2 regions of the Paenibacillus sp. E222 genome follow, and region 1 is predicted to be linked to the other one. Evidence: predicted binding sites of a transcription regulator. Region 1 holds the regulator's gene; the other holds the start of a gene.
The links. The regulator LexA, encoded in region 1, represses DNA repair genes until DNA is damaged. The targets are predictions, from matches to a motif close to CGAACATATGTTCG.
Positions count from the first base shown of each region.

Region 1 (12,570 bases):
TCAGCTTTTTGGCAGCCTCATACAATTCATCCCATGTCTTCGGAATGGCAATGTTATTTTTCTCAAAAATATCAGTTCTCACAATAAGCGTATAGTCTGGCCATACCTCTTCGTGTAAACCTGGAAGTACATAATATTTCCCATCTTCTTGTCGAAGGCCCTCCAGCTCATCCTCAAGTCCCCATTTCTCTATTTTATCCTTGAAATTAGGCATCAAATCAACATAGTCACTCACTGGCAAAATCGCACCCGAGGATACAAAAGCCGCTTCTTCACCTGGATAGGTTTTCGGAATAACCAGTGGAGCATCTCCAGAGCTGATCAAAAGAGATCTTTTCTGGGGATAGTCACTCATCGGTACGATGGTAGGATCAAGCGTAACTCCGGTTTTTTCCGAGATTTTTTGGAACAGGAGCCAATCTTTCTTGTACGGGTATGCAGGCTGGTCACTGTACAGAATAGATAGATTAAACGGTTCAGTGGCTTTAAAGGTCTGCCCTACACCATAGGATTCCATGGCTCCCTTGGATTCTGGTTCGACTTTGTCTCCACCAGCTCCGCTGCTACATGCTGCCAGAACGACACTCATCATTGTTGCCAATACCATCTTGCCTACCAGCTTACGTGGTCTCTGTTTCATTCAATTCTCCCCCTGCATGTGGTTTAGATTGGCTTACAATCAAGATGTTGAACTATATCGTTTTAGGATTACTGTTTTACTGCTTAACAGATCCCAACATGATACCGGTTACAAAATATCTTTGGACGAAAGGATAGATGGTCAGAATAGGAAGAATGGTAAGTACCATGGTGACCGATTTAATATTCGCAGCGATCTGAGTCAAATTATCTGCTGATGCTCCCGCGGAAGCCCCACCAGTCGCGCCGGCGATCATATTACGCAAGTAGATTGTTACTGGGAACAGTTCCTTTTTGTCGAGATACAGAAATGCGGGAAACCATGAATTCCAGTGTCCTACAGCGTAAAACAGAACCATCGTTGCCATGACAGCTTTACTCAGCGGTAGAATGATCCGCAACAAAATGCCGTACGTATTCAAACCGTCGATTGCTGCCGCTTCCTCAAGCTCCTCAGGCATGTTTTCGAAAAATGATTTCATAATTAACATGTTATAAATGCTGATTGCACCAGGCACAACCAGTGCCCACATCGTATTATTGAAGCCTAGAGAGTTAATCAAGACATAGTTAGGAATCAAGCCGCCACTGAAAAACATCGTGAAAACTGCAAACATCGTCAAAAACTTTCGTCCCATTAATCTTTTCTTGGACAAGGCATAAGCGAAAATCGTCGTCATGAACATGGAAATTAAAGTACCTACAACCGTATATATAATTGTGTTTTTATAGTTGGTCCAGAACATGCTGTCACGAGAGATCGTCTTGTAGGTTTCAACATTAAATCCTCTTGGGATAATGCTCACCTTGCCTGAATTAATATAAGCCTCGCTACTGAAGGATTGGGCCACAACATTCAGAAACGGATAGAGCGTGATGAACACCACAAGCAGCAAAAAGATGGCATTGAACACTTTAAATACTTTGTATGATTTTGACTCCAGCATATTGCTCCTCCTTTACCACAAGCTTCGTTGTGTCAGCCTGCGTGAAATTGCATTAACCGAGAATACCAGGATCAGCCCAATAATGGATTCGAACAACCCAATGGCGGTAGCATAGCTGAAATTGCTCGACTGCAAACCTACCCGGTACAGATAAGTAGAAATCACGTCAGATGTCTCGTAGATCAGCGGATTGTAAAGGAGCAAGATTTTCTCAAATCCAACCGCAAGGAAATTACCCATGTTCAAAATCAGCAATGTAACGATCGTTGGGAGAATACCCGGTATGGTTATATGGAGGGTCTGCTTCCAACGGTTCGCACCATCAATCCGCGCAGCCTCATACAAAGAATCATCAATGGTTGTCAATGCAGCCAAATATAGAATGGCTCCCCACCCCATTCCTTGCCAAACCTCAGAAGTGATATAGATTGTTCTGAACCATTCGGCTCGCTGCATGAAAGGAATGCTGTCTCCGGTAAAAAATGATACCATTCCGTTAATTGAGCCATTAACTGCCGTTAATTGCAGAATCATTCCGGCAACGATGACGATGGACAAGAAGTGCGGAAGATACGATGCGGTCTGCACAAACTTTTTGAAGCGGTTGCTTTTCACCTCATTCAGCAGCAATGCAAAAATGATCGGAACTGGGAAGGTGAAAAGTAACGCAAGTCCACCGAGCATAAGTGTGTTTCCAAATACTTTCCAAAAGGTTGGATCTTGAATGAACATCTGAAAATACCTGAATCCAACCCACGTCTCTCCAAAAATACTGCCTCCCGGTACAAATCGTCTAAAGGCGATTACATTACCAAGCATTGGCCCGTATTTGAAAATAATAAGATAGATAATTGGAAGAATTAACAGCGAGTACAGCTGCCAATCTTTGCGAAGCAGAGCTGCAGCCGTTCTTAACCTGCTTTCTTTACGTAAAGATATCATCGTTAGTGTAGTTTTAGCGGTTTCAGACTCCATATATTATTTCACTCCGATCCTTAGCTTGATAAACTAAAAGCGTTTTCGGTCAAGTCTTATCATCTCTTCCTTTTGTAGAAGACAAGTATTTAGATGAACTTCACCCCCACTACAAAATCAATAATGTAAGCGGTATCAATTCTGGCAATCACTAGAGATACATATCGGTTAAGATGCTTACCATCATTTTGTTACTAACCACTACCTGTTGTTTTTACTGAATTAAGTGGCTTTCTTAAATTATTTAAAGCGCTTACAATAGAAAGCAAAATTAGAGCGAATAACTCCTGTTTCACTTCATTCGAGTAAGTCACAGATATCCGCTGCATTTCTTCGCATACTAGTTGTACTAGTATGTTAGTTATATTCTAAATCAGCAGTTCTATAATATCAATAACTTTTAATAAAAAATTTTATATTTCGTAATTACGGTTCAGTTCAAGCTGTCCCAAAACAAAAAAACATTGTTAGGTTTTATGGATAAAATACATCTCATAAAACCTAACAATGTTTGAGCAGTACAAGAAAAAAACGATTTATGATGCACTAATTGAGAATTCAGCAATGATTCGTTCCAATTCGGATAAATGCTTGATTTGATGGTCAGGCACATACGATTCGGTATTCTCTTTGTTCTCACGGTTAATCCAAACAGATTGAATACCTGCAGACAACGCTCCACGAATATCAGTCGTAAGCTTATCTCCAACCATTAAACTCTCCTCAGGTTGCACTCCCAGCTTACTCAATGCGTGCTCGAAGATCGAAGGATCAGGTTTTCCTTTACCGAATGTACCCGAGATAATAATTTCGTCAAAAAAAGGAGCCAATTCAGGAACGCCATCAAGCTTCTCTTGTTGTAAAGCAGGACAGCCGTTGGTTAAAAGCAAAAGCTTGAACTTCCCTTGTAGATGACTCAACGTTTCCATCGTTTCTTCATAGACATGGGGTCTTGATCTCCGCTCTGCCCCAAATTGTGAGGCGAGTTGTTCCGCCAGATCTTCACGATCAACACCCAGCTTTAACAAGCCACGACGCCATGACTCTTTACGATATGCAGGTGCAAGCTGCTCCAACTGGCGAAATTCCGGCTGATCCCCACCCGTGAAGTTAGCCCAAAGACCTTCAAACGGGTTAATCCCAATCATTTTGGTAAACGAAAAAGTTTCATAAGACTCATACAGATTACGTGCCTCATTACGAACAGCTTCTTCAAGTTCTTCGGGTTTAACACCAGTCTCTTGAGCAGCGATCAGGCAAGTCTCATGAAAGGCTTCTCGAACACTGCGCTCATCCCACAGCAAAGTATCATCCAGGTCGAACAAAATCGCTTTTAACGCCATTTCGGTCATCTTCCCCTTTATGCAAAATTACTTTTTCTCGTATGTTTCCACGGTGATTTGATGTGCTTTGGCGAATTTCAGAAGACGCTCAGTGATTGCATCGGTATCATAACGATTGAGTAGTTTGGTAAATACCCATCTCTTACCTCGTGCATTATGCTCAATCACAACCGTGCCTGGCTCAAATCTGAATTTCACGATATCGTCGACTCCAATTGAACGCTCACGGTTCCCTTTTGTCGTCAAAATCCGGTTACTTCCTATTTTGACATAAGGACGACGGAGCATGAAGATGACTGCCAAAAATACATACAGCAACATGGTCACCCAGTCCCAGGTGGTCATCGGAGCTTTGACAAGAAATGTACTCATAAAGAGGTACAGGAATGCTAGTCCGATCAGAAAAATAGGAAACAGAAGGCTGCGTCCTTTAAATACTTCCTCACCTGGTGTACCTGAAATCGGTTGACCGCTTTTTTTACGTTGCTGATTCAACTGCTTAGAATTTTTCCGAACCGTTCTCTCGAACGAACGCGACATGAGAATCCCCCTTAGATGTTCTTTGTATCGGCTTACATAACAGTAAACCAACATTTCCCCCTATAATTTGCAACCTCTAGATAACAGGAAGAAACCTAAATATCATAATGATATCATTAGGTTTCCTTAATGTTTGAGTTTGCCTTGGTGGCCTTGATCGTTCTCATCATCTACGATTTCAATCGAATCCAGTTGTTGTCTGAAATTGCTTCGAATGTTATTCAAATAGATTTCTCTAAGCTTGGCACGTTCAGCGAGCTCTTCCTCTGTCAATCCAGTAGATTTTTGCTTGCGAGCCAATTCATTAATACGTGCTACCAGACTATCTATATCCAAGCTTGTCCCCTCCAAAAATACAAAGTCATATTAACTTTGACATGATAAGGGCAGCTTGTCAAGCTGACACGCATTAATGCGTGTGAATATGCAGTTTTATTGTGTGAATTGAGGCAGTATTAAGACTTGCCCCACTTGTATTGAAGTTGATCCAAGTTGATTGACTTTCTTAATTGCTTCTATATATATACGTGTATCCATTGTTTCCGGTTTGTGATTCAATGATATACTCCATAGTGTATCTCCTTGTGAAACTGCTATCTTCCCGCCAGGCAACAGATCATTTTCATTACCAGCAAACACTGTCAATACTGTACTGCATCCAACCAGTATAATTAAGCTTACGATTATTAATTTCAAGACCCATGTTGGGACATTACCTTTTGCAAAAACCTTCTTAAAATTCCTTATGTTCGTTTCAACCACTTCTGAATGCACCGGTTCGTAAATGCTTTGATAAGTAGAATATCTCATTAAATATCGACCTCCAAACGTTTGTTCCTATCCGTTAAAATCAATATAACACGAACACTTGTTTTGTACAATAACTTTTTAGAACAATTGTTCGCTTTTTTTTGTAACATCCTACATTCCATTATCTTTCTTCTATTGTATGGGAACTGTCATTTGCAGTATTTGATTAGACTAAAAGAAATTTTTCATCTTAATTTGCAAAAAAAACATTGATTTTATGGCATTTTATTTAGAACTTATGTTTGTACGAACGGAGGTTCTATGTTATAATTTTCCCAAACGTTACTAAAATGGGGTTGATACGGTATGTCGAAGATATCCAGCAGGCAACAGGCTATTCTGGAGTTTATACGCAATGAAGTCCGGTTGAAGGGGTATCCTCCTTCCGTACGCGAAATTGGTGAGGCCGTTGGGTTGGCTTCCAGCTCTACAGTACATGGACATCTGGATCGTTTGGAGAAGAAAGGTCTGATTAGACGCGACCCAACCAAACCAAGAGCCATTGAACTTCTCAGCCAGGAAGAGTCAGAGCATTCACATCAGTTTGCTCACAGCGTTGCTCGCATTCCAGTCGTGGGTAAAGTTACTGCAGGGGTTCCAATCACAGCAACAGAAAATATCGAAGATTACTTCCCTCTTCCTACGCATTATGTAGGCGATCAGAAAGTATTTATGCTTTCGGTCGTGGGAGACAGTATGGTTGAAGCAGGCATTGTTAACGGAGACTATGTTATCGTACGTCAGCAGCAAACTGCGGATAACGGCGACATCGTAGTAGCCATGACTGAAGACGATGAAGCAACGGTAAAAACGTTCTACAAAGAAAAAGATCATATTCGTCTTCAACCGGAAAATTCGACTTTTGAACCATTGCGTTTGAAACACGTTAGCATCCTGGGCAAAGTCATTGGCCTTTTCCGTGATATTCATTAATATGTATCTTATTGTTCACTGTTTCACAATAAGATACTTAAAGAGGTTGTCCCGTTCAACGGGACAACCTCTTTTTTTCTACATATTACTTATATTGTTCTACATTAACAACTATTCGCTGCGTTTAAGAATGCTCTTATGATGAGAGAACACATCAAAACTCTGTTGACCATGGTAAGAACCCATTCCACTTTCTCCTACGCCGCCGAATGGAAGATAATGTGATGTCATATGAGACAATGTGTCATTAATACAACCACCACCAAAAGATACTTGATTCAGAACCTGATTCTGCAGATTTTCATCTTGCGTGAAGAGATATAATGCCAGTGGTTTTGGACGGCGAACAATCTCATCTAGCATCGGGTTAAGATCAGTATACTTAAACACAGGAAGAATTGGACCAAAGATCTCCTCTTGCATCACTGGGGATTTCCAATCCACTTCCCCCAGTACTGTTGGTTCAATGAGCAGCTGATCACGTTCAGATCGTCCACCAATCACTGCTTTGCCATCTTGGAGTAACACCGCTAAACGATCAAAGTTACGTGCGTTGACAATGTGCGGAAAATCAGCATTTTGCAACACATCGTCTCCAAATTTGTCCTGAATTTCTGCACCGATCAATTCCACTAATTTGTCATGTACATCCTCATGTACAAGCAAATAGTCAGGAGCGACACAGGTTTGCCCAGCATTCAGAAATTTACCACGAACAATGCGCTGAGCCGCCAGCTTCAAATCCGCATCCTGATGAACTATGACTGGGCTCTTACCCCCTAGTTCTAACGTAACTGGAGTCAAATGCTCAGCAGCTGCCTTCATAACAATGCGGCCAACACCTGTACTGCCTGTAAAGAAAATATAATCAAACTTTTCTTTCAGCAATGCTGTACTGGTCTCGACTTCTCCTTCCATAACTGCCAGGTACTCACTAGGAAATATCTCATGAATCAAATTATAAGTCAGACGTGATACGGCTGGAGTTAATTCAGACGGCTTAATAATAGCACAGTTACCCGCAGCAATGGCTCCAATTAGAGGGCCGAAAGCCAGCTGGAACGGATAGTTCCATGGTGCAATAATAAGAGCAACTCCATAAGGTTCTGGATAAATTAGGCTTGTACCATCAGGTATAGCAGAATTTGTAGGCACAGGTTTTGGTGTTGCCCATTCCTCCAAGTGTTCCAATGCAAAATCCAGTTCACCCAACACAATTCGAATCTCGGAGCCATAAGCCTCTGTTTCAGATTTATTTAGATCCGCACGGAGTGCGTCAAGAATACGTTGCTGATATTTCTCAATTCCTTGTCTTAATTGCTGAAGAGCACGAATACGGTACTCAATAGACTTCGTTTGACCTGTATAAAAAAATGTCCGCTGTGCGGAAACCAGTTGCTTCTCTTGTTCCATATTAACATCTCCAATTAATTGTTCAAAATTTAATTTCTAAAAACATAAATGAATTATAACGCAATTATATGAAACTATCAACATATAGATACTGTTGAAATAGAGGAAACAATTAATATGTACTTTCGCTTCAACGATATAATCAAAATTTAATTAACCATTCTCGTTCTTATTGTCTACATAAAACCTCAATGCTAAGATGCCAAGACCTACACTACGAATACCAGCTTTCCCTTTACCTTTTTGTTTCGGTCCCTGATCTACTACAACGTGAGATAGTAATCGTTCTCGATAGCACACACGGTTTCTGCCTATGTTATTTCTTCCTGAATTTTCTCTTCATTAAATACACTTGATATATACTTGGAATCAGGATACTTACTGCATATGTTTACGAGAATAGGATTGACAAAAAAAGAGGTCATTGCTACAATGGCCCTCATATCTTAAGGAAGGATGATTCAGATGATTCGTCGTCTAAAAAAACTAAAGAATGTGGCTACCGCATCACGCTTCTAAGTTACTCAGAAATATAACTTAGAAGCGAGGAATTTAAAATGAATATAAACCACTTTAATCACTGGTCCGAAATTAAGTATTTAAAGGACATTGTAACCAATCCATTAATTGATGTTGGCGATTACTCCTATTACTCTGGTTATTACGATAACCATTCATCTTTTGAAGATGGATGCGTAAGATATTTATGGGGAGATGAAAAATCGAGGAGCTTATTCAACCCAATTGAGGAATTTGGTTGGCAAATAGATCGATTAATTATTGGTAATTATGTATGTATCGCAGCCGGTGTCGTTATTCTTATGGGAGGAAATAACAATCACCATGCGGAGTGGATCACGGTTTATCCGTTCGCTAATCAAATTAGCCGTTCCTTCTCACCCAAGGGAGATACCATTATAGAAAGCGATGCATGGATCGGCATGAATGCCATGATTATGCCTGGTGTTACCATTGGTGAAGGTGCGATTGTTGCAGCAGGCTCAATTGTAACAAAAGATGTCGCCCCTTACACGATAGTTGGTGGAAATCCTGCAAAAGAAGTTAGAAAGCGTTTCTCAGAAGAAGAAATCATGAAGTTAAAAGAAATGCGCTGGTTTGATTGGAAAAGAGAATCAATTGAAGCAGCCACTCACTTACTTTCTGGCTCTTCTATTGATGAGTTATATGAGTACTATTTATCAGAAATTAAGGACTGAGCTCCTATATATATAAAGCTAGGTAGAATAATATTCTACCTAGCTTCTTTATATCCCCCGCCCACAAAAAGAAAAACCCCTCAGCGCTAGAGCGCCAAGGGATTCAGCTATTAGTACAACGTGATATATTAATCGCGTTCCCATTGGTGGACTTGGGTACGATTTATGTACGATGGCTTCATATTATTGTTTCTTTCATTATATAAGCGCTAAATATGGAATCCAATAGAAACAAAAGCTCGTATTCAATCATAGCTTTGCATGACTTGAGGGACGTTTGGGGGACGAGTTGGGGGATGTCCCCGAACTTCAAATGAACCGTCAGTACAGCTCCGATGGATTACAAATCATATGTCCGAAACAACCCTATATAATAGAAGGAAAAAAACTGAGCCCCTGGAGTAATCCCTTGGGGCTCTATCAATTATCGGCTTGCCGCAGTAATTTCTTCGATCTTGATCCAACTATAATCCTCATCAGCGCGTACAAGTTTAATTCTCCTGTTTGGCTTATCGATCGATGTCACAACGCCCCGCATAATCTCGTCATCAAATGGGTTAAATACAGTCAACGTAACAGAGCGGCATTCTTGGTAAGATTCCAGGATCGCTTCCTCAATGAGCTGCATTTCCTGTTCATCCAAGGCAGGCTTCCCCCGTCTCTCTTGTTCCTTCATTTCGTTTAAGTATGCTTCCCGATGTTCTGGAAGAATAATGCGAGATCCTTCAAAGATCCCGTTAGCCGTCAATTTGCTCGACACATTGCATTCCTCCTCAGTATTCAGTCCAATAGCTTAAATCATTTGGCTGCGCCGGCGACGGTGCCTTAGGAAGCTTAGGCAGCTCAGACTCTCGTTCCCAGTCTTCCAAAATAACGATACTAGCCGTATCTGACTTGTCATCCCAATGTATGTATTCCGAGGCTATAAGAGCGTCCAGGGCAGCCATGACGTCTGGCTTATGCTTACCCGTTTTAACAGTCAATTTATGGATTGTAGGCAGCCGTCGCCGCCCACCACTGTAGTTGTACAAGATCCGTAGGACCTTACGTTGATAATCTGTCAACATGTTAACCACCTCGAATTCATTATATGCGAACATTTGTTCTTTTATAAACAACAAAAAAAACCAGTCGAGCAGACCAGGTACATTTATAGTAGCACTCATAGGAGAGAGTAATAATAGCTTACACCATGTTATGTAATTTTATTCTTGAAGGCAGGTATGGAGCAGATATTGAATAAATTCATAAGTTCTTCAGACAATAGAGATGCAGGCAACAGAGTAGGTAACCAGTTTGAAGTGCATCAAGATCGTAGAATTATTTGGGATTAGCAAAAACCCGCTAACCTTAGTAGTTGGCGGGTTTTCCTTTAGTAAGTTTAGAAACCGGAATCTTGTGTAACAATTCCTGAATAATAGGCTCTTACTTGTGATGGAGTAACTTGAACGATATTCGTTCTTTGAAGAGTGCCATAATAATGATCGGCATCAGTATAAAAATAGGTTGAAGGAATATTAGCATTTGATGGGTAATCTTGATAAACGGTCACACTTTTTTGTTTGTTCATAATCGTTACATCTGAAGCTTGGCTTGCCATTACTGGCACCGATATAGACAAAAGCGCAAGAGACAAAACAGAAGCAGTTAAGATTTTTTTCAAAGCCACAAGATCATCTCCTAGTATTTTATATGTATTACACAAACAACAATACTATATTTTTTACATGTATTCATGTAACATTCGTTACATAATTAGGATAATCACACACCTCCTAACCCATAACTTACCGCATCTATCCTTTATGGCAAAACGATATAATTGGATTGAGATTTTTTAATGTATTTTTCAATCTTCAGGATTACTCCATAAACCAATGTTTGATCAATTTATTGTGTGATTATATATTGCAAAGACAATACAGGAGGTGTTTTGTATGTGTGGTAGATTTACAATCACTGACCCCATTGAAGCTATATTAGACCGGTACTATGCATCTATTGCAGATGGATTTGAGTACAAGCCTAATTACAACGCTGCACCTATGCAGTACATCCCCACCATTATAGGGAGCAAAGACGGCAATAGGCTGGGCTCACTCCGATGGGGACTGGTACCCGTTTGGGCCAAGGATGACAAGATCGGTAACAAGATGATTAACGCTCGAGCTGAGACACTAAATGAAAAGCCGGCCTTTAAACGACTGATCAGCTCCAAGCGTTGTATCATCCCATGCAGCGGATTCTACGAGTGGAAGAAAGAAGGGACAGACAAACAGCCGATGCGCATACTGATGAAGGATGAAAGTATCTTTTCATTGGCTGGCCTTTATGATACCTGGGCGGATCCGGACGGCAATAAGCTCAGCACATGCACCATCATTACTACTCAGCCCAATGAACTGATGGAAGACATCCACAATCGTATGCCGGTTATCCTGCGTCCAGAGGACGAGGCGGAATGGCTTGGAAGAGATAATGATGATGTTCAGTCGTTGCTCGGTCTGTTGAAGCCGTATCAAGCATCAGAGATGCGCGCATACGAAGTACCAAAGGGAGTAGGTAACGTACGTAATAACAACGAGGATTTGATTAGAGAAGTAGGCTGAACATGCCGCAAAGCTGCAGCTCAGCTGCAGATAAATAAGAACTGAACACGTTGCTTGATAAAAATATATATGTGAACAAAAAAAGACACTGCCAGCATTATGCCAGCAGTGTCTTTTACCGATTCAATTTTGTTGTTTTAACAGATGTTCACATAGATTAACATACATCTCTTGCATCTGAAGAGATTTCAAAAGATATGATGGGTTAACATCTGCCGGCGCTATCAACTTCACAAGAGATACGAACTCATCATATGTTGGTGGAGAATCACTCAATAGGAAATCATCAGGAACTGAAAAGAATTTATTTCTTTCCTTTATATCTTCTATCTTCTCCCTGTGAAAATGCTCCATTTGTTCGTCTCTTGCACTAGTTTGTGCTTTTAGCCTGCGGTTAAATATGTATAACACATCAGTCAAAGAACGAGTTTGCTTTTCATTAAAATCGTGATCAAGTAGGAACATGAAATATGGATGTTCATCCGAGGCAACCACTGTTCTAATGAGCTTGATTTGATATTTCAAAAGCTCAAGCTGTTCATCTACATTCATTCCATTCCCACCTTGTAAATTATTTAAAATGCAATAAACATAATAGCCTTAGCTATTACTGTCGCTGCACCTTGTGGAATACTGCATTCGAATATTAAAAATCCAATTAAGTTTTTCTCTACTACTAGTTCAGTCTCTTCTATAAAGTTCGCGATAGATAAACGATTTTCTTTCACATAATCAGCATACTCTTTTTTACCTAGATATTCTAACAAATCTTCGAGCAGTTCCCCTCCATGCTTTAGAGCAAATACAAAGGCTGATTTTTTGAATCCCATTGTCGTAACAGTGCCATCATCAACTGGTTGTGGAGTAACAACTGGCGTTTCAATCTTTGCTCTGTCAACAGGATTCGGTGTGCTAGCAAATGCGGAGATTGGAGCAATAACAAATGATAGAGCGAGTACGGAAGTCGACATAGCTAATACCAATTTCTTTTTCATAGACGCAATCATTCCAATACCTCCAAATATTTGTATTTATGTTACTGGATCATAGTATTATATTTCCAATGTCGAAGTAAGGGGAAATGTGTAAAATATCTGTTAAATAAAAAAAAGGTTCCACCAGCGTTATACTAGTGGAACCTTTT
Region 1 is NZ_CP058552.1:4,164,845-4,177,414, reverse strand. Features, by position in the region: gene HW560_RS18930 (ABC transporter substrate-binding protein) at 1-640, opposite strand, end outside; gene HW560_RS18925 (carbohydrate ABC transporter permease) at 717-1,586, opposite strand; gene HW560_RS18920 (ABC transporter permease) at 1,599-2,528, opposite strand; gene HW560_RS18915 (HAD family hydrolase) at 3,098-3,904, opposite strand; gene HW560_RS18910 (hypothetical protein) at 3,932-4,444, opposite strand; gene HW560_RS18905 (DUF896 domain-containing protein) at 4,571-4,780, opposite strand; gene HW560_RS18900 (LysM peptidoglycan-binding domain-containing protein) at 4,877-5,254, opposite strand; gene lexA (transcriptional repressor LexA) at 5,561-6,187, shown strand; gene HW560_RS18890 (aldehyde dehydrogenase) at 6,299-7,600, opposite strand; gene HW560_RS18885 (CatB-related O-acetyltransferase) at 8,158-8,817, shown strand; gene HW560_RS18880 (YolD-like family protein) at 9,242-9,577, opposite strand; gene HW560_RS18875 (hypothetical protein) at 10,199-10,486, opposite strand; gene HW560_RS18870 (SOS response-associated peptidase) at 10,755-11,426, shown strand; gene HW560_RS18865 (hypothetical protein) at 11,550-11,978, opposite strand; gene HW560_RS18860 (hypothetical protein) at 12,002-12,433, opposite strand.

Region 2 (12,570 bases), 1.8 Mb from region 1:
GAATGATATCTGCCTCTTTGCGGTCCTCGGTAGCCTGATACCCCATTGATTCAAGCAATCCTTTGATCGTCTCGGAATCATGCTCGTTCATCTGGCATCCATACGTATATACGATATAGTGTTTGCCTTTCCCTACGTTTTTCAGTTCATCGGGTACGGCCGTTTCGTAAAGCACCTGGACGTCTTCCTTGCCCCGTTGTTTCTCCTGACGATGATTGGGTTCCGACTTGATGTTAATCTCCCGGCCCCGGATTCTTATCTTTTTGCTGAATTCATCTTGCGAAATTACTTTGGCATCGGAGAAATCAAAATATTGGGAGTAATCCTTTTTTGAGTCTTTAGCCATTTCCTTCGGTCACTCCTTACAGCCTCTATTAATAAAAAATCGTTATTTCATCTTGTTTCACGTGATTTGCACGCTTTATACATCAAAAGAGCATTACAGCAAATTATAACATGAATTGGGCTCTAGTTCCACATCGAAAGACGCTGCCCCTTCGCCTATCCCGAAATCTGTGCAGGTCAGCTGAACACCCCGAAAACACACAAAAACCTGAGTAATCCTCAGATCGAATGTATCGACGCTGTAAATATACTCAGGTTTATACGTGCATTCAAACCGTCAACATAACGGCTGAAGAAGGTTCCATTTAATTAGTCGATGATTTCAGCAGTATCGCCGTTACGAGCGCCAGCTGCATTAGCTTCATCTGTATCAATATGCATGTCCAGTGCAAAGGAATCCGATACACGAGCCAGTACATTTTCCAGCACCAGACCACGATCTCCACCCAGACGAACTTTCAGCAATTGTTTGTCCTCGATACCCCATTTAGCAGCATCAGAAGTATGGAAGTGGATGTGACGAGCAGCAACGATAACACCTTTATCGATTGTAACTTCGCCAGCAGGTCCTTTAATTGTGATACCTGGAGTACCTTCGATGCTTCCGGATTCACGCACAGGTGCCTTAACACCAATAGCGAAAGAGTCTGTCATCGAGATTTCCAATTGTGTTTCCGGACGAACTGGTCCAAGAATACGCACTTTATCAAACTGTCCTTTCGAACCAATAACCGCTACTGTTTCGTTAGCAGCATATTGTCCTGGTTGGGACAGAGGTTTAAACTCAGTCAATTCATAGCCTTTACCAAACAAAATTTCAACGTGCTCTTGAGATACATGAATGTGACGGGCAGATACGCCCACAGATACTGTTTTGCTCATTGTGAATTTCACTCCTTGTTTATCTATGGCCTGTAGCCAGGCTCTTAACAATCCTATGGTATTATACCCCTTTTTGAAGTGAAATGAAAACGAACTGCTGAAAATTCATGAAATACACTTATTTTGCAATCATTAATCCCCTACATTTGGTAAATCGGTCTGAACATGTACGACGTTTGCTTTCAGCTCGTTTTCTTCCGGGGACCAACGGTGTCATGATTCACCATATTCGATCTTCAAATTTTTCTTCGGCAAATTCTCTTCTAAATAACTCATGGCATTGCCCCACATCCAACCGCGAACCAGTGATTCGTCGTAGTGCTTGAGCAGCGTATTCATCAGTTTTGGATACTGCCCCGTATGTTCAAAGTCATGGATATACGTAGTAATTCCGTCAAAATCAGACCCCATCATCAGATGGTGCTCCCCACCCAGGGAACATATCCGCTCAATATGAGGCAACAGATCTTCAATACATACTTCGCCTTCCTGCTTCACAAACCACGGCACAAACGTCAGTCCGATCCTCCCTTCCCGGGCAATAATAGCTCGAATCTGATCATCCTTCAGATTACGCACATGCGGGCAGATGGCATAACTGTTGGAATGCGATGCGATAAAAGGCCGTTCACTAAGGTCAGCAAGTTCCCAGAAGCCTTTCTCAGTCAGATGTGATACATCCAGCAGCATGCCGATTTGGTTACACAGGTGAACCAGCTCCCTGCCCTTCTCCGTTAGTCCAGCCCCACGTTTCTCCAATACACCATCAGCTGCCCAATTGGCATAGTTCCAGGTAAGCCCAACAATCCGCACACCCATTTGATAACATAACTCCATATAAAAGAGATTGCCCTCCAGTCCATCGACACCCTCAAGTGTAAGCAGTCCCCATGGTCTGTCCGTCTGCCCGATCTGCGTAAGCTGTTCCCGCCATAACAATGTATGTGTACCTTTAGATCGTTCTTCGGTTATCTCCACACGTTTACGGTAGATGTCCAACTGCCCCATCACATGTTCAAACTTGCCTCTGCCAAGCACTTCGGGCAAATAGATTGCAAAGGCCTGTAAACCAATGTTACCTTCCCTCATGCGTTCCAGGTTCACATCCAGCTGTGAAGCATTTTCAAATGAAAGGCTAGGATTCATCAACATTTTACTCAAAGCATCACAATGAAAATCGGCTACCCGCCAGTTGTGCATCACAATCTCTCCTTCTACACGGTTAGGTTATGGAAAAAAAACGCAAAAAAACCTGTCTACTTCGTAAACAGGTTCAATGCATAAGTGCATGTATTATCTGGGCTCCACAATCAGCTTAATGGCCGTTCGGTCCTCGCCGTCGATCACAATGTCTGTAAAAGCTGGAATACAAATCAAGTCAACTCCGCTTGGTGCTACAAATCCCCGGGCTATCGCTACCGCTTTAATGGCTTGGTTCAGTGCTCCCGCTCCAATTGCCTGCAGTTCAGCATTTCCACGTTCACGAAGAACACCTGCAAGAGCGCCGGCTACGGAATTGGGATTGGACTTTGCTGAAACTTTTAATACTTCCATGGTAAGTACCTCCCTGGGAATGTTGAATGTTTGTTTCCACTTACTAGATGTTATTCGCGGGAGGCAAAAAAATTCCTTCTTTTTAGTCGGGTTTCCCTGCAAAATGGGACAATACCCCTATTCCATGCGCCACTCGTCTTCCATCAGACGAATTTTTTCAATACGTGTTGCAGCACCTGTGGCTTCATCAATCTCCACAAATACACCATGGAAATGCCATTTGCCATCATCAACAACAAATCGTACCGGAAGCTGGGTGTAGAACTTGCGAAGCACGGCTTCACGCTCCATGCCCAATATGCCGTCACGCGGCCCTACCATGCCCGCATCGGTTAAATAAGCTGTTCCTCCTGGCAAAATACGATCATCATTGCTCTGCACATGTGTATGTGTACCTACGACCAGCGATGCACGTCCATCCAGATGCCAGCCCATGGCAATTTTCTCAGATGTGGCTTCAGCATGCATATCGACCAAAATGCATTTGTGGTCCTGACGCAGTTCATCCACAATTTCATCGGCAACGCGGAATGGGCAATCTAGAGCAGGTAGGAACGTCCGGCCTTGCAGATTGACAATCGCCAGCTCCTTACCTTCACCTTTGACTACCGTGTATCCACGTCCTGGTGTTCCTGGAGGAAAGTTCGCAGGACGAATCATACGTGGCTCATCATCTATAAAATCAAATATGTCCTTATTGTCCCAGGTATGGTTACCAAGGGTGATGCCATGCACACCCCAGTTAAAGAATTCATTCGCAATTGCCCCGGTGATTCCCCGGCCTGCCGCTGCATTCTCCCCATTCACAATGACTACATGTGGCTTATACTTCGTTTTGAGGTAGGGGAGGTTTTCCTTCAGCGCCTTACGCCCTACATTCCCCACAATATCACCAATAAACAAAACTTTCATTTTACTGCCTCCTTAATCCCTACCAAGCGCAGCCTTCTTCTAAGCATCCGAAACTTCGCAGGACCTCTATCTCTTGCTCATCAATTTTATTATAAAAATGCCTTTTAACTGGCTATCAACAGGAAAAGTGGCCCACTACTGCGGCCACTTTTCCATAATGCTCTATTTTGCGTATTCAACCGCACGGGTTTCCCGGATGACGGTGACCTTGATGTGACCCGGATAATCGAGTTCGTTCTCGATCATCTTCGTGATGTCACGCGCGAGGCGGAAGGCTTCAGCATCGTCGATTTTCTCAGGCTGTACCATAACGCGAACTTCGCGTCCTGCCTGAATGGCATACGATTTCTCGACACCTTCGAACGATTCCGAAATCTCTTCCAGCTTCTCCAGTCGTTTGATATACGTTTCCAGCGTTTCGCGGCGTGCGCCCGGTCTTGCTGCGGAGAGCGCATCTGCTGCGCCAACCAACATCGCAATAACCGAAGTCGCTTCGCAATCCCCGTGATGGGACGCGATACTGTTGATTACAACCGGATGTTCTTTGTATTTCTTCGCTAGTTCCACGCCGATTTCGACGTGTGATCCTTCCACTTCGTGATCCAGCGCTTTACCAATGTCATGCAATAGACCTGCACGTCTTGCTAGGGTTACGTCTTCTCCGAGTTCGCCAGCCATCAATCCAGCCAGATAAGCGACTTCCATCGAATGTTTCAAAACGTTTTGACCATAGCTTGTACGGAACTTCAACCGGCCCAAAATTTTAATCAAGTCCGGATGCAGACCATGCACGCCCACTTCAAAGGTAGCTTGCTCACCGTATTCACGGATACGCTCATCCACTTCTTTGCGGGATTTCTCCACCATCTCTTCAATCCGTGCCGGGTGAATACGTCCATCAGCCACCAATTTTTCGAGGGCAGTACGGGCGATTTCACGGCGAATCGGGTCAAAGCCCGACAGAATAACAGCTTCTGGCGTATCATCGATAATGAGGTCAATCCCTGTAAGGGTTTCAAGCGCACGGATGTTACGTCCTTCACGACCGATAATCCGGCCTTTCATTTCTTCATTTGGCAAAGTAACAACGGATACCGTTGTCTCCGCCACGTGATCAGCCGCACAGCGTTGGATGGCGAGTGTAATAATCTCGCGGGACTTTTTGTCCGCTTCTTCCTTCGCTTGCTGTTCAATGTCCTTGATCATTTGAGCAGTCTCATGACGTACTTCCTGTTCTACGTTGGACAGTATGATACTGCGTGCGTCTTCCATAGTGAGGTTGGATATGCGCTCCAGCTCCGTCACCTGGTTTTTGTAGATCATTTCGATCTGCTGCTGTGTCTCATCAATTCGTTTCTCTTTGTTAGCCACTTGCTCTTCTTTACGTTCGAGTGATTCCAACTTTTTATCCAGCGACTCTTCTTTTTGCAACAATCGTCTTTCTTGTCGTTGAATTTCGTTCCGACGTTCACGAGTGTCTTTTTCAGCTTCGGCGCGAATGCGATGAATTTCATCCTTCGCTTCCAGCACCGTTTCTTTCTTCAGTGCTTCTGCCTCTTTCTTCGCGCTCTCCACGATTTGTACGGCAGCTTGTTCCGCACTGGAGATCTTAGCTTCTGCAAGAGATTTGCGAATAAAGTATCCTACTCCGAACCCAATGAATAGCGCGGCAACAACGAGAACGATCGTGATTGCAATCATACTGTTCACCTCCTCGTTGGTTCCTCCAAGGCATTCCTTGGGTCAATTTGCAGTTTTCAAACCTAACATATTTTTGGGAATAACGAATACTCACGGCGATCCCCCGCCGATTTTCATTTCAAGTGTACATGTCTCCACGCACTATCCGCCGTCTCCGACGAACCCATAATCATAAATGGTATAAATCTTAAAAAACAGAAACCGCTTTTTTGGAAGGAAAAAGGGTTGTCCATTTCTTACAGACTCATGTCCATTTTAGTATTTGACGAAAGAAATTGTCAAGAGAATGCAGTATAGTGAGTCCAGTCTGCTAATCCCATAACAACGATTCGTCATCTTCGGGGTCATTAGCCTCGTCTTCTTCAATTAAACCATTCACGACCCGACGCACCATATCCATGGAAAAACCTCGCCGCATCAGGAAGGGAAGCGTTTTACGTTTCTTCTCCTGGATGTCTCCTTTGACCTGATTCCATTTTTTGCGTCCGGCGGTTAGAGCCGTCTCAAATTCCGCATCTGTACTTACACCTTCAAGCGCTTCAGCAATCAGCTCATTGGCAATGCCCTTTTGACGCAGCTCTTGCCTTATCCACAGTTTTCCCTTCCGCTGTCCCTCCATACGCTGACGAGTCCATTCCTTCGCAAACAGTTCGTCATCGACCAAATTCTCCCGCTCAAGCCGATCCAGGGCCTCTTCAATCAACGGTGCAGCAAACTCTTTTTGACGAAGCTTCTGACTTAATTCGTGGCGTGTGCGGGGTTTATGCTCCAAATATCGCAAAGACTGTACATACGTCCGCTGTCGTTCGTCAGCTACTATGATATCTTCCAAGTCCTTTTTCAGAAACGTATTACCCCGGGTCATCCGATATTTAATCATTACATCTTCAAGCACCGTAATTGAATATAAACCAAAGGTAATTCGATAACGAGCTTCCCTGCTTTTTGTTCGTTCAACCCGTGTAATGGTAAGCTCTTCGTTATCCGGGAATTGGGAGATTCCCTCCACCTCGGCTTCTTCATATAAATCATCTTCATGTTGATCCATTTCGGTCTCCCCTTCCATCTAAACCTCATACGTTTAACGTATTTCAAAAGAAATATCAGATACTAATACAAAAGGCCGGAAACAATGTCCGGCCTCTCACTAATAGTAATCATACCAACAGCCCCTGCCCATTCGGACAGAGGCTGTTGGACAGCGCTAGCACACACTGGACCCTTCTTAGCTAGATCGAGCCAAGCTCAATCAGATAAGTACGGAATCCAGAGGATTACTCGTTAATTTCAAATAATTCTTGCTCTTCTGCCGCTTCTTTTTGTTGATCTTCAGTCGTAGGTGCAGGAACTGCAGTAGTCAGGTTGCTGGCTTCACGAATTTTTTGTTCAATTACTTGAGCAATATCTGCATGCTCTTTCATGAACTGCTTCGCGTTCTCACGTCCTTGACCTAAACGCTCACCTTCGTAAGAATACCACGCACCACTTTTGTTAACGATGTCCAGCTCTGTACCAATGTCAATGATACTGCCTTCTCTCGAAATACCTTCACCGTACATAATGTCCACTTCCGCTTGTTTAAACGGTGGTGCCACTTTATTTTTCACAACTTTGATACGGGTACGGTTACCCGTGATGTCATTGCCTGACTTGATACTCTCAATACGACGTACATCCAGACGTACTGTAGAATAGAATTTCAGGGCACGACCACCAGGTGTTGTCTCCGGGTTACCAAACATAACACCGACTTTTTCACGAAGCTGGTTGATAAAGATTGCGATGGTTTTGGATTTGCTGATTGCACCAGACAGTTTACGCAGCGCCTGAGACATCAGACGTGCTTGCAAACCGACATGGGAATCCCCCATTTCGCCTTCAATTTCCGCTTTTGGTACCAATGCAGCAACTGAGTCAATAACGACAATATCGACAGCGCCACTACGTACAAGCGCTTCTGCGATTTCAAGCCCTTGCTCACCCGTATCTGGCTGGGACAGAAGCAACTCATCAATGTTAACACCCAGTTTGCTTGCGTATTGCGGGTCAAGAGCATGCTCTGCATCGATAAATGCAGCTTGTCCACCCACCCGTTGTACTTCAGCAATCGCATGCAACGCTACCGTTGTTTTACCGGAGGATTCTGGTCCATATATTTCAACAATACGGCCTTTAGGCAAGCCGCCTGTTCCTAATGCAATATCCAGAGCCAAGGAACCGCTGGGGATTATTTCCACTTGCATGTGAGTAGACTCACCCAGTTTCATGATGGATCCTTTACCAAATTGCTTCTCTATTTGACGGAGCGCCATATCAAGCGCGGCACGACGGTCTGACAATAAGCTCACACCCTTTACTGTTTATAATATAATGATACCTTGTTTTAACACGTTTGCCAAGCTTTTTTTCGAACATACATTCGTTTTTTTTGTGAAGGCCGAGGCGCCTCTTCCTCAAGGAAACTTTCCATTAAACAGAAAAAAGAACCGTAAACAAGGCTGTAAAGCCTGATTTTACGGTTCTTCTGTCTTCCTTTATTATACTTGCTTGCCTTGGTAAATGCAATCCGAGCTGTGAACTAGTCCATCTCCACAAGCTTGCGCCACAAACGATAAAGAATCGCTTTCGCTGAACGGATCCGAACCGTCTCCCGATTACCATTAATGCGCAGTTCATGAATTTCTGTCTCTTTACCACGCTCTGCCAGAGCGATGAAGACAAGTCCTGGCGGTTTGCGTTCGGAGTAACCCGGACCCGCAACACCTGTAACCGACAGACCGAAGTCCGCATCCCCAATCATGCGAATCTGCTCTGCGAGCACTTTAGCCACTTCCGGACTCACTGCGCCAGGTGCATCTTCACCTTCCAGATAGGAATGCGGCACATGGAGCAGCTTTTCCTTAATTTCATTGGAGTAACATACAATTCCGCCCTTAAGCATCGACGCACTGCCAGGAACTGATGTCAGACTCTGCATGACCAGCCCTCCTGTGCAGCTCTCAGCCGCGCTAAGGGTCAGACCCATATCAGACATCATAGTAACAATTGTGTACTCTATAGGCACATCCTCGTTCGCGTAGAGATGCTCTGGCAATCGTTCCCGAATCTGAACTTCCATTGCATCCAGCTTCAGCTTTGCCTCACTCTCACTTGGAGCCTTTGTAGATACACGTACCGTAACTTCTCCCTCACTTGCATAAGGAGCAATGGTAGGATCTGTCTGTGTATCAATCAGATCTAGGAGTCGGTCTTCCAATGCCGATTCGCCGATGCCTGCAAACTTCAGCATTTTTGAGTAGATCGGCATTTCTTCTGTCAGTACATGCTGGAACAGCCAAGGCTTAACTTCCTGTTCAAACATAGGAATCAGCTCTTTCGGCGGTCCAGGCATCACTACATAATGCTTACCATTGTCGGAAATCGCATTTCCTGCGGCAAGACCTGTTTCGTTCGCCAGCGGTGTTCCACCTTCGATAACGATCGCCTGACGACGATTGTTTTCGGTCATGTCCACATTGCGATCTCGGAAGAAGCTCTCAATTTTGTCCATAGCCAATCGATCTATATGCAGTTTGCGGTTCAAGACCGCCGCGATCGCATCCTTGGTCAAGTCATCTTGTGTAGGACCGATGCCCCCGGAAAATAAAATGACGTCTGCACGACCCTGAGCAATGCGAATGGCGTCACTAAGTCGATTTAGATTATCACCAACCACCGTTTGGAAATATACATCAATCCCGATCGCAGCCAATTCACGGGATAGATATCGGGCATTGGTGTTTACAATTTGTCCAAGCAACAATTCTGTGCCAACTGCAATGATTTCTGCCTTCATTCAGCATCCTCCTGTACATGTGGTGAGTGATCAAAGGGCAATAGGATGATTTCCTATTGCCCTTCGTACCAATGATTTCTTCATGCTTATCCATTTAACCTCAAACGTTAAGCTTTCGATAAATGAAGCAAATTTTTGTTTTTGATAAAGTAATCAATGCCTGACCAAATCGTAATAATCGCTGCAGCCCAAACAGCAATAACGTCCATGTGAATACCCGTGAATGAGAACGGGAAATTATTCAACAACAGCAGCACAATCGCTACAATTTGCACGACGGTCTTCAGTTTGCCCCAGGCACTTGCTGCAACAACCGAACCATCCAATAATGCAATCTGACGCAAGCCGGTAACAGCGAACTCACGACTAATAATGACCACAGCAATCCAGGAATCCAACTTACCCATTTCCACAAGTGAAATCAGCACCGCGGTAACCAACAATTTGTCAGCCAGCGGATCAAGCAATTTCCCCAGGTTGGTGACCATATTATTTTTCCGAGCCAGATAGCCGTCAATTCCATCCGTGCTTGCTGCAATGATAAAAATGACAGCAGCAATCAATTGATTATACGGAAGCGATAAGCTTCCCAATTGCAACGGTTCTGGATAGAACGGAAAATCTACGAGCAGGAACACCATCAAAAAAGGGATTAAGCAAATTCGTGCAAGCGTAATCCGGTTGGGTAAATTCACAAGACGCCCTCCCTCTTATCCTCCATTACTCCAAACATTCATCTTAATCCCGTATTCATCATCCGGAACATGAAATTTACAGTTTCACTGTCAATCAGCACTAAAAGTGCTCTCACTATGTAAAAACGCAAAAAATAAAGTCAACCGTTCAAACGCAAAACCGTTTTAAACGTTCCGGTGACTTCCAGAAGATGTACTGCTTTTCACAAAGTCAGCAAACGATGATGACTGGGCTTTGATGCTTATCTGCTAGCAATGCACACTTAGTATAATATACGCCAATTGCAGTGTCAAAAAACACGTCTAGCTACAAAAAGGAGATATTATTTGAAATTTGTATATTGCAGGTCCAGAGGCAGATTGGCACCGTTCAACAGCTGCATAACTGCTTGCAAATCATTCTTACTTTTACCTGTTACCCGGAGTTGATCTCCCTGAATCTGACTCTTCACTTTCATCTTGGAGTCACGAATCAAAATATTGATTTTTTTAGCGATATCCTGATCAATCCCCTGCTTGAAATTCAAACGCTGTCTGACTGTACCTGACGAAGCAGGCTCTACTTTTGCATAATCAATGTTTTTTAAAGGTAAACCCCGCTTAGCCATTTTGGATTGAAGTACATCGATGACAGCCTTGAGTTTGGTCTCATCATCAGATACGATCGTTAACGCATCCTTATCCAGTTTCAGACTGCTCTTGCTGCCCTTGAAGTCATAACGCGTGCCAATTTCCTTTTCCGTTTGTGTAACGGCATTTGTCAATTCCTGCAAGTCCATTTTGGACACGATATCAAATGAATTTTCTGAACTCAAACCAGTCACCCTTTCAGTTAATCATATGTTCTGTAACATTATAGAGGATACGCCAAGCAAAAGTCTAATTTTATGAGGTTTTTCAAAATAAAAAAGCATTTTTGGCTGCCACTTGAAATGGTTGCCAAAAATGCTCGCCGTACGGCGCCCTTCTAATAACGGCTGCGATTAGGCTGTCTGAACATGTCAAGCACACCCAGAAGCACATGTGCAAGTCCAAAGCCCAAAATTCCGTAACCCCAGGCAGTTGGAGTCAAGTAATAACCCAGGAGGCTGACAATGATCCCCAAACCTGTTACGATCCAGCTGACTGTCACAGCCATCCACCTCACTTCACCAAAAGTTAACTGCAAGTTAAGACATGGTTAGTGTCTCCTGTAGAAACTTTGGTTATTCGCCGCTAGTGTTGGTGCTTCCTTCGGTAGTGCTTCCTGTTTCATTCGACGTAGTGCTATCGTTACCTATTGAGGATGTATCCTCACCAAGCCTTAACCGAATGCGGTTCGTCGCTTTCCCGTCTGTCACAACCTGCCCTGCAACCTCAATTGTGGTCGCTGCAGCGTAACCGGACTTAATGTACATTCCTGCACTGTCCAATTCAAAAGTATAACTGTCTCCATCAGCGGTGTTGCCATACTCCAACTTCTCTCCACTAGAGTTCTCGCCCTTGTATACTTCCAGCCAGCTATGCCCCGTTGCTTTAATCGTAACCGTCACAGGCTGCCCTGCGCTGCCGTTCACTTTAAAGTTCGTGATATTGCCTGATTTTCCGTCTTCAGCCACAGTTACAGAAGCTGGGGGATTTTCTGTTGGGTTCTCTTCATTTTCGCCCGTCGTTTGGCCATCCGTTTGTCCGTCAGTCTGTCCCTCTGCCGTTCCGCCGCCGTTACCGCCAGCCTCGCCTTCATTCGTTTCTCCGCTACCTGATTCATTAGCTGGCGGATTAGAAGCTTGACCATTATCTGTAGGCTCATCCGGTTTATCTTGAGGCAGCTGCTGGCTGTCTGTGATCTTGGTCTGATCCAGCCCTTGTGTATCCGAATCATCCTTGTTCATCACTACATACACGTACAACAGCACAAGAATTAATACCGGAAAAGTCCACATCAGCGCAACAGACATCCAACGGTTACTGCGCTCTACCGGGCGGTTTGAACGCTTTTGAATAACCGGCTCCATGGTTGCTTCCGTTTCTTCTGCAGGTACATCTTTCTTATGTCCCTCCAGCAGCTCATCAGGATTTAGTCCCACCGTTTCCGCATAGGTTTTGATAAATGCACGCACATAGAAGCTGCCAGGCAGCACTTTGTAGTCTCCTGCCTCTATTGCCTCCAAATACCTCTTGCGAATTTTAGTCATTTCCTGTACATCGTCAAGACTCATCCCTTTTTGCAGCCGGGCCTCTCTTAACTGCTGACCCAGTTCAGACATGCCATCTCCTCCTTATGTTTATCTCTATGGTTGTTGCTTATCTATTTCATGATCCCGTACGGAGCGTTACAGTTCGTCGGTGTAGCTGGCCGTAAACGTATCATAAATAATTTCTTCATTCGGATTGTTGCGCAGTTCAATAATAATGTCAAAATCATTAAAATCATATTCCGACTCCTGCACAAAAATATCCGGATGTTCAATAACCTTGGTACTTGGCATCGTCATGATGTCCTGTAACAGATTATAATGGCGTTCGCTTGAACGAATCGTACTGACAATTCCGTCAATGATAAACACATTGTTTGGATTCAATTCGTCCTCGGACATCTGGCTTCTTATGGTTTGACGAAGAAGTGTGGAGGAAACAAACGTCCAGCGCTTCATTGCACATACGCTG
Region 2 is NZ_CP058552.1:5,998,660-6,011,229, forward strand. Features, by position in the region: gene miaB (tRNA (N6-isopentenyl adenosine(37)-C2)-methylthiotransferase MiaB) at 1-346, opposite strand, end outside; gene pduL (phosphate propanoyltransferase) at 655-1,227, opposite strand; gene HW560_RS26570 (dipeptidase) at 1,441-2,427, opposite strand; gene HW560_RS26575 (stage V sporulation protein S) at 2,521-2,781, opposite strand; gene HW560_RS26580 (TIGR00282 family metallophosphoesterase) at 2,899-3,693, opposite strand; gene rny (ribonuclease Y) at 3,856-5,394, opposite strand; gene HW560_RS26590 (regulatory protein RecX) at 5,705-6,442, opposite strand; gene recA (recombinase RecA) at 6,669-7,733, opposite strand; gene HW560_RS26600 (competence/damage-inducible protein A) at 7,973-9,229, opposite strand; gene pgsA (CDP-diacylglycerol--glycerol-3-phosphate 3-phosphatidyltransferase) at 9,337-9,924, opposite strand; gene HW560_RS26610 (YajQ family cyclic di-GMP-binding protein) at 10,248-10,739, opposite strand; gene HW560_RS26615 (hypothetical protein) at 10,892-11,062, opposite strand; gene HW560_RS26620 (helix-turn-helix domain-containing protein) at 11,130-12,170, opposite strand; gene HW560_RS26625 (DUF3388 domain-containing protein) at 12,237-12,570, opposite strand, start outside.
Region 2: the regulator LexA is predicted to act here: its motif matches at 7,803-7,816, upstream of recA (recombinase RecA).